DNA from 2 places in the Rhizobium sp. CB3090 genome. Region 2 is predicted to be linked to the other one. Evidence: riboswitches for the same ligand, from Rfam matches in the RefSeq annotation. Region 2 holds a riboswitch; the other holds the start of a gene.
The links. Region 2 has a riboswitch for cobalamin ahead of QA646_RS08895 (DUF1636 domain-containing protein). Riboswitches for the same ligand answer to the same signal wherever they lie in the genome.

Region 1: another riboswitch for cobalamin. It lies ahead of QA646_RS20170 (aromatic ring-hydroxylating dioxygenase subunit alpha); the one in region 2 lies ahead of QA646_RS08895 (DUF1636 domain-containing protein).

The regions. Positions count from the first base shown of each region.
Region 1 covers NZ_CP121663.1:303,412-306,819, reverse strand. Annotated here, with positions in the region: gene QA646_RS20180 (proline/glycine betaine ABC transporter permease) at 1-412, shown strand, start outside; gene QA646_RS20175 (glycine betaine/L-proline ABC transporter ATP-binding protein) at 405-1,442, shown strand; cobalamin riboswitch at 1,795-1,992, shown strand; gene QA646_RS20170 (aromatic ring-hydroxylating dioxygenase subunit alpha) at 2,084-3,328, shown strand; gene QA646_RS20165 (hybrid-cluster NAD(P)-dependent oxidoreductase) at 3,330-3,408, shown strand, end outside.
Region 2 covers NZ_CP121662.1:1,835,935-1,839,342, reverse strand. Annotated here, with positions in the region: gene QA646_RS08900 (FAD/NAD(P)-binding protein) at 1-614, shown strand, start outside; cobalamin riboswitch at 830-1,047, shown strand; gene QA646_RS08895 (DUF1636 domain-containing protein) at 1,155-1,568, shown strand; gene QA646_RS08890 (ABC transporter ATP-binding protein) at 1,579-2,358, shown strand; gene QA646_RS08885 (ABC transporter substrate-binding protein) at 2,417-3,331, shown strand; gene QA646_RS08880 (iron ABC transporter permease) at 3,392-3,408, shown strand, end outside.

The sequences.
Region 1 (3,408 bases), on a different replicon from region 2:
GATCGGCAAAGTGCCGGGCCTCATCGCCGTGGTCATCTATGCCATTCCGCCGATGATCAGACTTACTGACCTTGGCATTCGCCTTGTCGACAAGGACGTTCTCGAGGCCGCCGATGCTTTTGGATCGTCCAACTGGCAGAAGCTTTTCAAGGTGCAATTGCCGCTCGCCCTCCCCACCATCATGGCCGGTATCAACCAGACGATCATGATGGCTTTGGCGATGGTCGTCATTGCCTCGATGATCGGCGTTCAGGGACTCGGTCAGCCGGTTCTGAAGGCCATTGCCAACCAGTATTTCACGCTCGGTATTTTCAATGGCCTCGCGATCGTCGGCATTGCCATCATCTTCGACCGTGTGAGCCAGGCCTATGGCAAGAGAATCCAGAAACACCGGGAGACCGTCCATGGCTGATCATCATTTCGGCGGCATCAAGGTCCGCCATCTCTACAAGATCTTTGGACCCAATCCCAAAGCCCATATCGAGGCCGTTCAGAACGGCCTGACCAAAGCGGATCTCAATGAGAAGCATGGCCACGTTCTGGGGCTGAAGGACATCAACCTCGAAATTCCTTCGGGATGCATCCAGGTCATCATGGGGCTTTCCGGCTCGGGCAAGTCCACCTTGATCCGGCATATCAATCGCCTCATCGACCCAACGGCCGGTGAAATGCTGGTGGACGGCGTCGACATCGTGAAGATGAATGCGGATAAGCTTCGGCAATTCCGCAGGCATCAGACAGCAATGGTGTTCCAGAAGTTCGCGCTCCTTCCTCATCGCAATGTGCTCGACAACACCGTTTACGGCCTCGAAGTGCAGGGCATGGACCGGGCGAAGAGCGTTGTCATTGCCATGAATTGGCTGGAGCGCGTCGGCCTCAAGGGATTTGAGAAAAAATATCCCAACCAGCTTTCGGGCGGCATGCAGCAGCGCGTCGGCCTCGCCCGAGCGCTTGCCAACGACGCCCCCGTTCTTCTGATGGACGAGGCCTATTCGGCTCTCGATCCGCTGATCCGCATGGACATGCAGACGGTTCTTCTGGATCTGCAGAAGGAGATCAAGAAAACCATCGTCTTCATCACCCATGACCTCGACGAGGCGCTTCGTCTCGGCGATCAGATCGCGATCCTGCGCGACGGCGAAGTCATCCAGCAGGGTACCAGCCAGGATATCGTCCTGCGGCCGGCCGACGAATACGTCGCCAATTTCGTAAAAGAGGTCAACAGAGGGCGCGTCGTTCAGGTCGAGGCTATCATGATGCCACTACCATCGGCAGCCCCGACTGGCAGGCCAACGATCGCAGCAGGCACCACAGTTGAAGAAGCGGTGCGCTTGTTATGCTCTTCCCCTGACGGAGAGGTTCATGTCGTCGCACCAACGGGTCAACCGCTTGGAGTCGTGAATTTTCGCCAGCTGGCGACGGCCATGGTCAATTCGCACTAACGACCAAGTCTGGGCGCAGGCGGATTGTAGTTTCGCCTGTAGCCACCTGGTTAGCCATATTGGCTTGAACCCTTAAATAAGGCGGATAGGTGAGCAAGCGCACCATCTGCGAAACGTCGTTGGCCGAGACGCGACCAAATTCCGACTGTTTGAATATCGGAAAAATAACCGGCCCTTTCCGAAGAGATCCAGCTTGCCAACCATTCTGAAAGTAGCATCAGCGTCTTTCGTGCAGCCGACGAGTTGCGCTTAAAAACCGCACCAAGCGGGCGCTCTTTTTAAATCTATGCGCCATATTCAATCTGCGACACAAATGTCGCGATGCACGCTTGGGCGCGTTAAGCGATGCGTTATGTTCAAGCCGTTCTCGGGTGCGGCATCGAACGGTGATGCGGATAATTGGAAAGCCGGCGACCTTCGCCGCCGCCCTCGTAACGGTAGCAGAGCGAATATCGACAAAGTTCCACTGGCTGTTTGCCTCGGAAGGCCTGTCGAAGTCCGAACGGACAGTTCTGAAGCCCGGAAGCCAGTTCGAGACGAAAAATGAAACGACTGATTGCGATGGGCGATCAGGCGGGGGTACCGCTTTGCGGTATCGATGCCGACGATGCCATCCAACAGTCCCTTTGGGGATCAAGAGAATGGATACTGCCAGCGACGTGCTCCGCAAGCTCAAGAACCGGCGCCAAGGTTACAGCCTCGAGCAGGCTTTTTACACCGATCCCGACTATTACAAGCTCGACTTGGAGACCATCTGGTATCGCGACTGGCTGTTCATCGGTCACGACTGCGAAATCCCCAAGGCCGGCAATTATTTCACGGCGCAGGTCGGCGACTATTCCGTCGTTGTCACCCGCGACCGGAATGGAACAATCCACGCGCTGCACAATTCCTGTCGCCATCGCGGCTCGCGCGTCTGTGCGCAAGACAGGGGCTCGTCGGCGAAACTTGTTTGTCCCTATCACCAGTGGACCTATGAGCTGGATGGCAGCCTGCTGTTCGCCCGCCATATGGCCGAGGATTTCGACAAGAGCCAACATGGCCTGAAGCCGATCCATTGCCAGACCGTCGGCGGATACATCTTCATCTGCCTTGCCGACCAGGCACCGGATTTCGCGCCCTTCCGAGATACCGTCGAGCCCTACCTTGCACGACATCGTCTCGGCGAAACGAAGGTCGCTTTCGAAAGCACGATCATCGAGAAAGGCAATTGGAAGCTCGTCTGGGAAAACAATCGCGAGTGCTATCACTGCGCCGCCAATCACCCGGAACTTTGCCGCACTTATCCGGAGGCGCCAAGTGCTACCGGCGTGCAGGGTGCCAAGGATGATCCGGTCATCGCCGAGCACTGGGCTAAGTGCGAGGCAGCGGGACTTCCGAGCGAATTCCGCATCTCGCCGACCGGCCAATTCCGTGCCGCACGCATGCCGCTCATCCAAAACGCCGAGAGCTATACCATGTCAGGTGCCCGTGCAGTGCAGCGTCCGCTCGCCAACGACATGCTGGAAAGCGGTATCGGCACGCTCCTGCTCTTCCACTATCCTACCACCTGGAACCACGTGCTCGCAGACCACGCGGTCACCTTCCGCGTTTTGCCGCTCGGGCCGGAACGGACGCAGGTCACGACCAAATGGCTCGTCAACAAGGATGCGGTCGAAGGCGTCGACTACCGCCTTGATGAGCTTACGCATGTCTGGACCGAGACGAACGATCAGGACCGTCGGATTGTTGAAGAAAATGCCTTCGGCATCCGCTCGCCCGCTTACGAACCCGGCCCCTACTCGCCGGAAGACGAAAATGGCGTCATGCAGTTCGTTGAATGGTATTCCAACTTCATGATCGATCGACTCGACGGCGTGAAGAAGCCTCTGTTGCAGGTGGCATGATATGACGACCGTCAGCACATTTCGCCACTTCGACGAACTGCAGCCGTGGAATGACCGCCACGACCTGTTGGAGTGCATCG
Region 2 (3,408 bases):
AGATCGTGCGCTTTATCCGGCGGGCTTGCGAGAATGCTGAGGCGAGCGGGCAGAGCTGGCAATCCGTCATGAACGGCCTGCGCAAACATGCACGCTCGCTCTGGCGTTCACTGCCGGCGGGACAGAAGCAGCAATTCAATCGCCATCTGCGCGCTCTTTACGACAGCCACCGTAATCGTCTGCCGGAGGCACTGTATGTCCGGCTCAAACAGGAGCTGGCGGAGGGCAGTACGCTGTCGCGCCATGGACAATTCCTCGGGCGTACGCCGACCGGATTGGTGCTGAAGCCGGCTGGTCACCAAGGCGTGGAGCAGATCTATGCCGACGAAGTGATCGATTGCCGCTGTCAGGAGCCCGATCTCGACACGCCATTGATGCGGAGCCTGATCGACGCGGGCCTCGCCACACCGGACGAACTCGGTTTTGGCCTGGCTGTGGAGGCGACGGGCGCGCTTTCCGTGGATGGACAAACGACAGAGGGGCTTTTCGCCATCGGTCCGCTCGGGCTCGGAAGCTTGCCGGATATCGATCTCGTGCCCGAGATCGTCACGCAGGCCTATGCGGCTGCGGATGGGGTGGCTGCGCGGTTCTATCCGCAGTGTAAGGCCGTGTGATCAGGTTTTGTCTCGTTTACCTCCGGGGGCGAGATTACGCCCCCGTTCTCCATCGCTGTGATGAATACGAGCTTCCGACCTATCACCATGCCTGAGATTTTGATTGAAATATGTAATGTAATAACATATCAACTTGACTTACCCAACACGCCAATCGGACTTAGGGACAAATGCAGGCATCGATGACATCGCCATTGCTCGTTTCGATTTTCTGTGAGATGAACGATGTCGATGGTGCTGCCGCCGGAAACATCCGGAGGGCGGCTGAAAAGGGAACACGGTGCGGATTACCCATCAGGGGCCAAAACCGTGGCTGCCCCCGCAACTGTAAGCGGAGAGCGCGTTCGCGATATGCCACTGGCTTCATGCCGGGAAGGTGCGAACGGGCTGTGACCCGTGAGCCAGGAGACCTGCCATCGATAACGTCAACCGCAACGGACGGGGTGTTCCGATGGAAATTCAGTGGTTGGGCGAGGGCGCATTCGTGTCCGCAAGCCCTATCTTGACTTTGCCTCCGGTAAGATCTCCGGGAGGCTTTTCATGGACAAAGCAAAAGAGCAGACGCATCGGATCACCGTATGCACGAGTTGCCGCCACTTCGGCACGCCATGCCGCCCCGGTCTCGATCTGCTGAAGCATCTGCAAGCAGCCATTATCCAGGCCGGTGCAGCGCTTTCCGACGATTTCAGTCTGGAGGGCAGCGTCTGCATGGCTGGCTGCGATCGGCCGTGCACCGTCGCGTTTCAGGCGTCGGCAAAGGCGACGTACCTCTTTGGCGATATCGCTGATGAGGCCGACATCGGAGCGCTGGTCTCCTTCGCCGAGCTTTACCGCGATCGGCCCGATGGCCTGACGCGGGAAGGTGAGCGCCCAAAAATGTTGGGCGGCAAGACATTGGCGCGTATCCCGGCGGCCATCGTTTCGTCCGAACGCCACGCAACGCTTTTACAATAGGAGCGGGGGCATGTTGGACAAATGCTTGCGACTGGAAGCTGATGGCGTCACCTGGGGGCCGCATAAGGGTAAGCCGATCATCCGAGACATCAGCCTGTCTGTCAAAGCCGGGGATCGGCTGGCGATTATCGGTCCGAACGGGGCCGGTAAGTCGACCCTGCTCCGCTGCCTCTATCGTGGTATCCGTCCGCAACAGGGTCTGGTGCGTCTCGACGGTACCGATCTCTGGTCGATCGGCCCGCGTGAGGCGGCGCGGCGTATCGCCGTCGTCCTGCAGGAGACGCCGGGCGATTTTCCCTTCAGCGTCCGTGACGTGGTGATGATGGGCCGCATTCCCCATCGCAAAGGCATGGCGCGGTGGAGCGATGAGGATCATGCGGCAACTGCGGCGGCACTTCTCCGTCTGGATCTCAAGCATCTGGCGCTCCGGCAATTCGCATCGCTTTCAGGCGGCGAGAAACAGCGGGTATTGATTGCCCGCGCGCTGGCACAGGAGCCGGAGCTGATCATCCTCGATGAGCCGACCAATCATCTCGATATCCGCCATCAGCTCGAAATACTGGCGCTGTTGAAAGGCCTCGGTGTGACGATCATCACCACCTTGCACGACATCAATCTCGCCGCCGATTTCGCGACGCATGTTGCGGTGCTCGATTCCGGCCGTCTGAGCGGTCACGGCTTGCCCACCGAAGTTCTGACCGCCGAGCGCATCTCATCCGCATTCCGTGTCGAGGCAAGCCGTCAGGTCGCGGGCGACACATCCCATCGTTTTAGTTTTTCTCTTCGATAGTTTGGAGCCCTTCATGTTTTTCCGTATGTCCTTGCCCGCTACTGCCTTGCTGCTCGGCATGCTCTTCGCCGGCGGCACCTTGGCCGAACCCGTCACGGTGCATAGCTGCAATCGCGATGTCACCTTCGATGAGGCGCCGGTGCGCGCCGTTTCCAATGACGTCAATCTCACCGAAATGATGCTGGCGCTGAAGCTAAGGGATCGGATGGTCGGCTATACCGGCGTTTCCGGCTGGAAGACGCTGGACGAGAAGCTCAGGGACGGCGTCCAGGAAATGCCGGAACTTTCGCCGAAATATCCGACCAAGGAGGTGTTGCTCGGCGCCAATGCCGACTTTTATTTCGCCGGCTGGAACTACGGCATGAAAGTGGGCGGCGAAGTGACGCCAGAGACCTTGGCGCCCTTTGGCATCAAGGTCTATGAGCTTACCGAATCCTGCATTTTCGTCATGCAGAAAAACAAGCCGACCATGGACGACATGTTCGTGGACCTGCTGAATCTCGGCAAGATTTTCCGTGTCGAAGATAGGGCCGAGGCCTTGGTTGCCGGCTATCGCAAACAGCTTAGCGATATCCAGTCGAAAATCGGTCATGTCGACAAGCCGACCCGCGTCTTCGTCTATGATTCCGGCGAGGAAAAGCCCTTCACATCGGGCCGTTACGGCATCCCGACGGCAATGATCGAAGCGGCCGGCGGCACCAATGTCATGGACGATGTCGAAAAGAGCTGGACGGAAGTTTCCTGGGAGCCGGTGATTGAGAAGAACCCCGAAGTCATCGTCATCGTCGACTATGGCCAGGTCACCGCGGCCCAGAAGATCGCATTCCTGAAGAACAATCCGGCCTTCAAGAACATCGACGCCGTGAAGAACGACCGTTTCGTCGTGCTGCCCTATGTGGAGGCCACGCCGGGACCGCGCAATATCGAAGCCATCGCCACGCTGGCAAAGGCGTTCCATCCTGAAGCGATGTAACGAACGACAATGCCGATCCGTCCGGTCCATCACTGGACGGATCGCTTCCTGGATTTTCGTATGCGCCCCGGTCTTCC